DNA from 2 places in the Leucobacter sp. 1207-22 genome. Region 1 is predicted to be linked to the other one. Evidence: predicted binding sites of a transcription regulator. Region 1 holds the regulator's gene; the other holds the start of a gene.
What was found. The regulator LexA, encoded in region 1, represses DNA repair genes until DNA is damaged. The targets are predictions, from matches to a motif close to TCGAACANNTGTTCGA.
Positions count from the first base shown of each region.

Region 2: a site for LexA is predicted at 2,256-2,271, ahead of FW756_RS01870 (phosphorylase family protein). Genes of this name have one in related genera too.

Region 1 is NZ_VXCR01000004.1:113,629-117,035, reverse strand. It holds gene FW756_RS08705 (hypothetical protein) at 1-653, shown strand, start outside; gene FW756_RS08700 (methylenetetrahydrofolate reductase) at 650-1,564, shown strand; gene lexA (transcriptional repressor LexA) at 1,635-2,294, opposite strand; gene FW756_RS08690 (LysM peptidoglycan-binding domain-containing protein) at 2,568-2,999, shown strand; gene FW756_RS08685 (histidinol-phosphate transaminase) at 3,058-3,407, shown strand, end outside.
Region 2 is NZ_VXCR01000001.1:415,322-418,728, forward strand. It holds gene FW756_RS01855 (glucosamine-6-phosphate deaminase) at 1-349, shown strand, start outside; gene FW756_RS01860 (hypothetical protein) at 436-1,101, shown strand; gene nrdI (class Ib ribonucleoside-diphosphate reductase assembly flavoprotein NrdI) at 1,163-1,603, shown strand; gene FW756_RS01870 (phosphorylase family protein) at 1,624-2,187, opposite strand; gene FW756_RS01875 (hypothetical protein) at 2,550-2,840, shown strand; gene FW756_RS01880 (amidohydrolase) at 2,837-3,407, opposite strand, start outside.

The sequences.
Region 1 (3,407 bases):
CCGAAGACATCCAACGCTGTTTTGCCGCTGGCGCAAGTCGCGTATCGATCGACTTTACCGAGGGTCGACTCGCGCTCCGTCGGGATCTCCGGGCACCATGGGCAGGCCCAGCGGCACTTGGCGGCTTCATTGATCTCATCAACGCGGTACTTGATCGGCTGACACCGGCGCAGCGAGCGGCAACTGGCGTGCACACCTGCCCGGGAAACGCGAACGATTCAGCCCACAGCGCCGATATCGACTATGCGGCGCTCATTCCCGAACTCTTCCAGATTGAGGCTGGCTACTTCCTCATGCAAGCAGCGAGTGAGAAGGACCCTGGCCGCGTAGCGCGACTTGTTGGTCACGAACTCGACGTCCTTGCCGAGGCGGGTCGTGAGCTCCCGCGGGTACTGCTCGGTGTGACCGACCCGACGAGCCCACGCCTCGAGACTGCTGAACATGTTCGCGATCAACTGGTGAACGCCGCGCGCTTCATCCCTGCAGAGCTGCTCGGCTCTACCGATGACTGCGGCTTTTCACCGTACCTCATTGATGAAAAGCCTCGTCACGGTTCACCTGACTACGCCCGTGACGTTGCGTTCGCGAAGATTGCTGCCCGCGTGCGTGGAACGCACATGGCAAGTGAGCGGCTGTCTGGGGGAGCACAATGAGTGCGGATCACACGACACTGCTCACGGGATCCGCACCCACCAAGACGAGGTTCTCGTTTGAGGTGTTTCCAGCGCGCACCGGAGCGGCCGCGCTCGCGCTCGGCCACGCCGTGCAACACCTTGCTGCAGCAAACCCAGACTTTGTTTCAGTCACCTATGGGGCGAACGGATCGCACCGAGACGAATCTGTTGATCTGCTGAAGTACCTTCGCAGCCACACAGATGTGTTGCCGCTCGCGCATCTCACAACGGTGCGTGAAAACCGTGAGTCGCTCTTGCGGATCATTCACGAACTCATGGACGCTGGTATTCATGACTTCTTAGCGCTACGTGGCGATCCGCCGCGCGGCATGACGGAGTCCTCACCAGAGGTTGCCGGCTCGCTGTCTGCACGCGATCTCGTTGAGCTCGCCGCTCAGGCGCGCTCAGAGCGACCTGCGCTCACGAGTGTTGGCCGAACTGCAGTCGCGGTATACCCGAATGGGCACCCACACTCACACGGTCGAAATGCTGACATTGAATGGTTACTCGCAAAACAGGAGGCGGGTGCATCTCTCGGTATCACGCAATTGTTCTTTCACGCAGAGGAGTACCTGAGTTTCGTTGCGGATGCGGGTGCGCAGGGCGTTCGGCTGCCGATCCTGCCGGGACTCATGCCGGTTTCTACGAGCGCACAGCTTCGAAAAGTTGCCGAGCTGGCGGGGCAACCAGCTCCCGCCAGCCTCGAACGAGCTATGCATGAGGCAGGCGGTTTTGCTCCGGAGCTCGGCGTTAGGCACACCGTTGAACTCGCACAGGAACTCATCGCTGGTGGCGCGCCGTCGATCCACCTCTATACGTTCAACCGACACGAACAGGTGCTCGCGGTGCTGCGTGAACTCGGACTTCTCCTCCGCGATCCGCTTGGCTAGCAGACAAGCAACAGGCGCGGCTTTGCATGATGCAGAGCCGCGCCTGTTGCTTGCTGGTTCGGTGGCCGGATCACACCGAACGGAACACTGAGACCACCTTGCCGAGGACTTCAGCGTGGTCGCCAAGAATCGGCTCGAACGCGCTGTTGCGGGGGAGTAGCCAGGTGTGACCATCGCGTCGACGGAAGACCTTGACGGTCGCTTCGCCATCGAGCATTGCAGCGACCATGTCGCCATTCTGGGCCTCGCGCTGCTGGCGGACGACGACGAAGTCGCCGTCACAGATAGCTGCGTCGATCATTGAGTCACCGACCACCTTCAGCATGAACAAGTTTCCATCCCCCACCAGCTGGCGGGGGAGCGGGAAGACTTCTTCTACCTGCTGGTCTGCGGTAATTGGTACACCTGCGGCGATCTGGCCGACAAGTGGAACAAAACTCGTCTCTGCAACCTCGGTTGGTTGCTCATCACTCAAAGCGTTGCGGGTTTCCGTAAGTTCGATCAAGATCTCGAGCGCGCGTGGGCGGTTTGGATCGCGCCGAATGTAGCCGGCAACCTCGAGGCGGCTGAGCTGATGCGTCACGCTCGACAACGAGGATAGGCCAACAGCGTCGCCGATCTCACGCATGCTCGGCGGGTACCCCCGGCCTTCAACCGAACGGCAAATGAACTCGAGGATTGCGCGCTGCTTCTCAGTGAGGGGCTTGGTGCGTGCAGTGCCATCGGCCATGGTGAATCCGTTCCTCTCGACTTCGAACAAAGCCCGCAACTCGGGGCAAAAGTTGGAATGTCGGTGGTGGGTGTTTGGGTGGGGGTGTTGTTTCGAAACCCTAACTTGCAAAGACATATCCGGCAAACATGTGTTCGAGTGTCGCTCGAAAGAAGTCGAATATCAGAGTTGTGCATTCGAAGCTTCGAAGATATATTCGAAATAGATGTTCGAACGCGTTGGTGAAAATTCGAAAAGAGACGCGCAGAACGACCAACTTTGGAGGAAGAGCTCGTGACTACCAACACCATGACTCCCGTACTGTCTTTCCCGCATGAGCAGCTTGACGCAATGCAGCGTCTTGCGACGACCACATCGGCTGCGGGAAGTGCAGTCGCAGCTGCACCCATGAAGATCCGTCTGACTCGTCGTGGTCGTGTGGTGTTTGGTGTGCTTGGCGCATTGCTGTTTGCTGTGCTGCTCGCTGCCGCGGCACTCATGTCGGCTCCGAGTGCGCAGGCCACGCTCGCAACAAGTGAGCAGGAGTTCACCTATGTCATCGCGAGCCCCGGTGCCTCGCTGTGGTCAATTGCTGAGAGTGTTGATCCTCAGGCAGACCCGCGTGATCTTGTTGCCGAGCTTGCACGACTGAACCAGCTCAACGGCGTTGACATTCAGGTTGGTGACGCCATCGCGATTCCCTTGCGCTATTCAAGTGCTGAGTAGCCACTGAAACGTATAACGCTCGGTCGATCACCATGTTCGCGTGGCTAGACTGAACAGCGTGGCTAAACTGAGCGATCTTCCCCTCCGATCAAACCTTGTGGGCAAGGCACCCTATGGTGCCCCGCAAGACCCGGTTCCCGTGAGCTTGAATGTCAACGAGAACACCCATCCAATTTCGGAGGAGGTGCTCACCGACATTGTTGCTTCGCTCGCACAGGCGGTTCGTAACGTGAATCGCTACCCAGATCGGGAGGCCACCGAGCTTCGCACCGAGCTTGCTAATTACCTGGGTCATTCATTGTCGTTTGAGCAGGTCTGGGCGGCGAACGGTTCGAATGAGGTGCTGCAGCAGGTGCTGCAGGCATTTGGTGGCCCCGGTCGCACGCTACTCAGCTTCACGCCTACCTA
Region 2 (3,407 bases), on a different contig from region 1:
CGGCCGCAACGGCCACCTCGGCTTCAACGAGCCAGGAACAACCTTCGACTCGCGCACGCACCGCATCAGTCTCACCGACGAAACTATTGCAGACAACGCGCGCTTCTTCGATTCCGTCGAAGAGGTACCCACTGAGGCGATTACGCAGGGACTGGGCACAATCCTCGACGCACGCATCGCGCTCGTCATTGCGATCGGCGAAGCGAAGGCTGCTGCCGTTGCTGCAGCGATTACCGGCGACGTGACAGAAGACATGCCCGCAAGCATTCTTCAGCGCCACCCGCACGTGATTTGGTGCCTCGACACCGCGGCTGCCTCGCAGTTGCCTGCCGAGCTCATCGGGGCGTAGCACGCCAAAGCTCGACCTCCCGCGTCCCCCTCGCCCGCCCATATATGGTGGCCTGCGAGGGGTTCGTTTTTCAAGGGAGTGAATACATGACGCGCCAGTCTTCACGACGTCAGTTGATCCGCCAGGGATTTCTCTCGGCACTCGCCGTGATTGCGTGCCTCGTTGTGCTGTGGATCGATCTTCGTACCGGGCTCTGGAGCGAGGTCGTCGTTCTCTCAGGCATCGTCGGTGGTCTCATCACGTTCCTACTCACCGCCTTCGTGCTTCGCAGTACGCTCGCGCGCGCAAACGCCCGCCGGTGGGCGCCAGTCAATCGGCTCGCGCTGACGGAGTTCCTGCACGCAATCGCGGACGAGCAACGCAGTGAACTCTCACGCGGCATCGTCGTCGCTCGTTCGCTCGAGCTCCCCACCAATGGGGGCGCGGATCACGCAAGCCATGCTGAGCTTGAGGCGTTGCGCGACCAAGCGTTGCGTGACAGGCAGGATCTCTCACGTGCGCTGAGCTCGTGGGCAGAGTTTCTTGCGACCAACAGCGATGATGATCCAGTGTTGCTCCACGTCGCGCAGATCGCCATTCAGCTCGACCTTGTGCGTGATTGCGCGATCGCACTCGAGACCTCGCCGACCGCAGTAAACACGGCGCAGCTCGAGGCCGCTATTGCCGAAAGCAACGGCCGATTTGCCGCCCTGGTTGACGAGCTCCAACGCCAGATCAAGGTCCATGATGAAGATAGTGCGGCTGGCCGATAACTCACCCGGCGCGTGCACTTTTCGGGGCTAGGCTGAAGAGACGCACGAGGTCAGGAGCAGCATGATTGTCTACTTTTCTTCAGTGAGTGGCTACACCCACCGGTTCGTTGAAAAGCTTGGAATTCCTGCGCGACGTATCCCGATCCGACCTCGCGTCGACGGCATGATCCGCCTCACTGAGCCGTCAGTGCTGATCGTCCCAACGTATGGCGCTGGTCCTGCGACCAAGGCCGTACCCAAGCAGGTCATCGAGTTTCTCAACATTAAAGAGAATCGTGATCTCGTCATTGGGGTCATCGGGGCTGGAAACACCAACTTTGGCGAGGCATTTGGCATTGCAGGAGACATCATCTCGAACAAGCTCCAGATTCCGTTGCTCTATCGATTTGAGATCTTCGGCACCATTGAGGACGTTGAGACGGTGAAGGCTGGCATACCCGAGTTCGTCGAGCGTCGCATCGCCGAACTCGGGCTCACGCCGCCATACGTCACTGCGGACTAGCTACGGAGCTGCAACCGCAGTTACGCCGCAAAGCGCTCGTTCCAGAACGCACGCAGCTGCTCGCTCTTGTGAGCGACGATCTGGTCCCATTCCTCCTGCGTGGTCGAGCTATCTGCAAAGTCTGAAGGCACCTTGAAGACCTGAAGCGGCACGTTGAATCGCTCGCACATCGCGCCGTAGGCATAGCCCTCCATGTCGCAGAGCTGCGCACCGAGACCTGAGATCGTCGCGCGCTGCACATCATCACTGACGAACTGATCGCCGGTTGCCATCGTCGTCGTGTGTTCAGCTGCAAGAATCACATCGCCGTCAGGCTCAATCGTCGGTGAGTCAAGCTCGAAGTCGTGCTGCACGAGTCCGGTCACCTGGTAGATCGTGTTGAGGTCGAGACGATCGTCCCCGTCACCAACCACACCTGCGGTGCCGAGCACGACAACGCGATCAATATTGCCCTCAGCAAGCACGTCTGCGAGCCCGACTGCCGCGTTGATCTTGCCCACACCCGTAACCAGGTGCGGCACATCAGAGAACGCAGCTGCTTCGTCGCTGTGTGCGAAGACGAGCAGGGTGTTGTGTGCTGCCATGAGGGACTCCTCTAAGTTGATGTTGACCTTCGAAATGCGCGATGCGAAAAGTAAATGCTTGACATGCATCGAATACCTGTTCTATTCTTACAGGCTAAGTCGGAGTTTGCGTTTCGCAGCTCGAATTCTTCCACAGACTTCTTCTCTTACAGAAGTCGACAACAACTCGAAATCGTTGCGCACGCGCCTCATCTTGAACTGAGATTGGTCCGCCTCCCGGGCCCACGCGCTCTCGTTCTTCACTCCAGACTTTCGACTCCACCGAGCATCCGGCTCGGTTTCGGCGAACCAACCCGTGGTGTACCCACCTGTGCTTCGTCGTAATCACACCAACCCAAATGCACAAGAAGAAAGGACTTCTCATGCACACCTTCAAGAACATTTCTGCTCAGCAGCGAATCGCTCGTACTCCGTACCATGCGCTTGATCAGGACACCAAGGCAGGAGTCGTCCAGATTCCCGCGTGGGCTGAAAAGCGATCGGTATATCGCAGCGAGGGACGCACCCTCTACATTGTAGAAACTGCTGACCTCGATGAGGCACGCTCAGACCTTGCGACGATTTCTCGCGCTGGCTGGGACGTTGACGTTGAGCCCCTTGGCGAGGGCGCACGCATCTCGCTGACTCGACGCGACCTCGCGATCGCTGCCTAACCGATCAGACGTTCACGCGCCGATCTGGCGCGCTCAAGCACCTCATGCTTATCCAGTGTGAGGTGCTTTCCATTTTCATAGAGGTGCCGACCGCCCACCCAGACTTCACGTACGTCCGCTCCCGTTGCTCCGTAGCCAAGAAATGCGAGCGCCTCCGCTGCCCGAATCGGCGCGGCTGCGGTGCCACCAAAATCGACCGCAATGACATCCGCGAGCTTGCCTGCCTCGAGTACTCCAGCCTCTGGGAATCCAATGGCGGCGGATCCCCCAGCTGTTGCCGCGTGCAAGACCTGTGAGGCAGTCACCGTGACACCGGGTTCCCGACGAGGGAGCAACGCAGCAAGTTTGATCTCTTCGAACAGGTCGAGTGAGTTATTACTCGCCACCGAATCGGTCCCGAGAGCGACTTCAACGCCAGCAGAGAGCATTCCAGCAAAGGGCGCAATTCCGCAGCCGAGTTTGAGGTTCGAGACCGGGTTATGACTCACAGACACCCCGGCCTCCGCGAGCACCGTCGGTTCATCAGCCGCGAGCTGTACGCAGTGCGCGGCGTGCACCTCAGCGTCG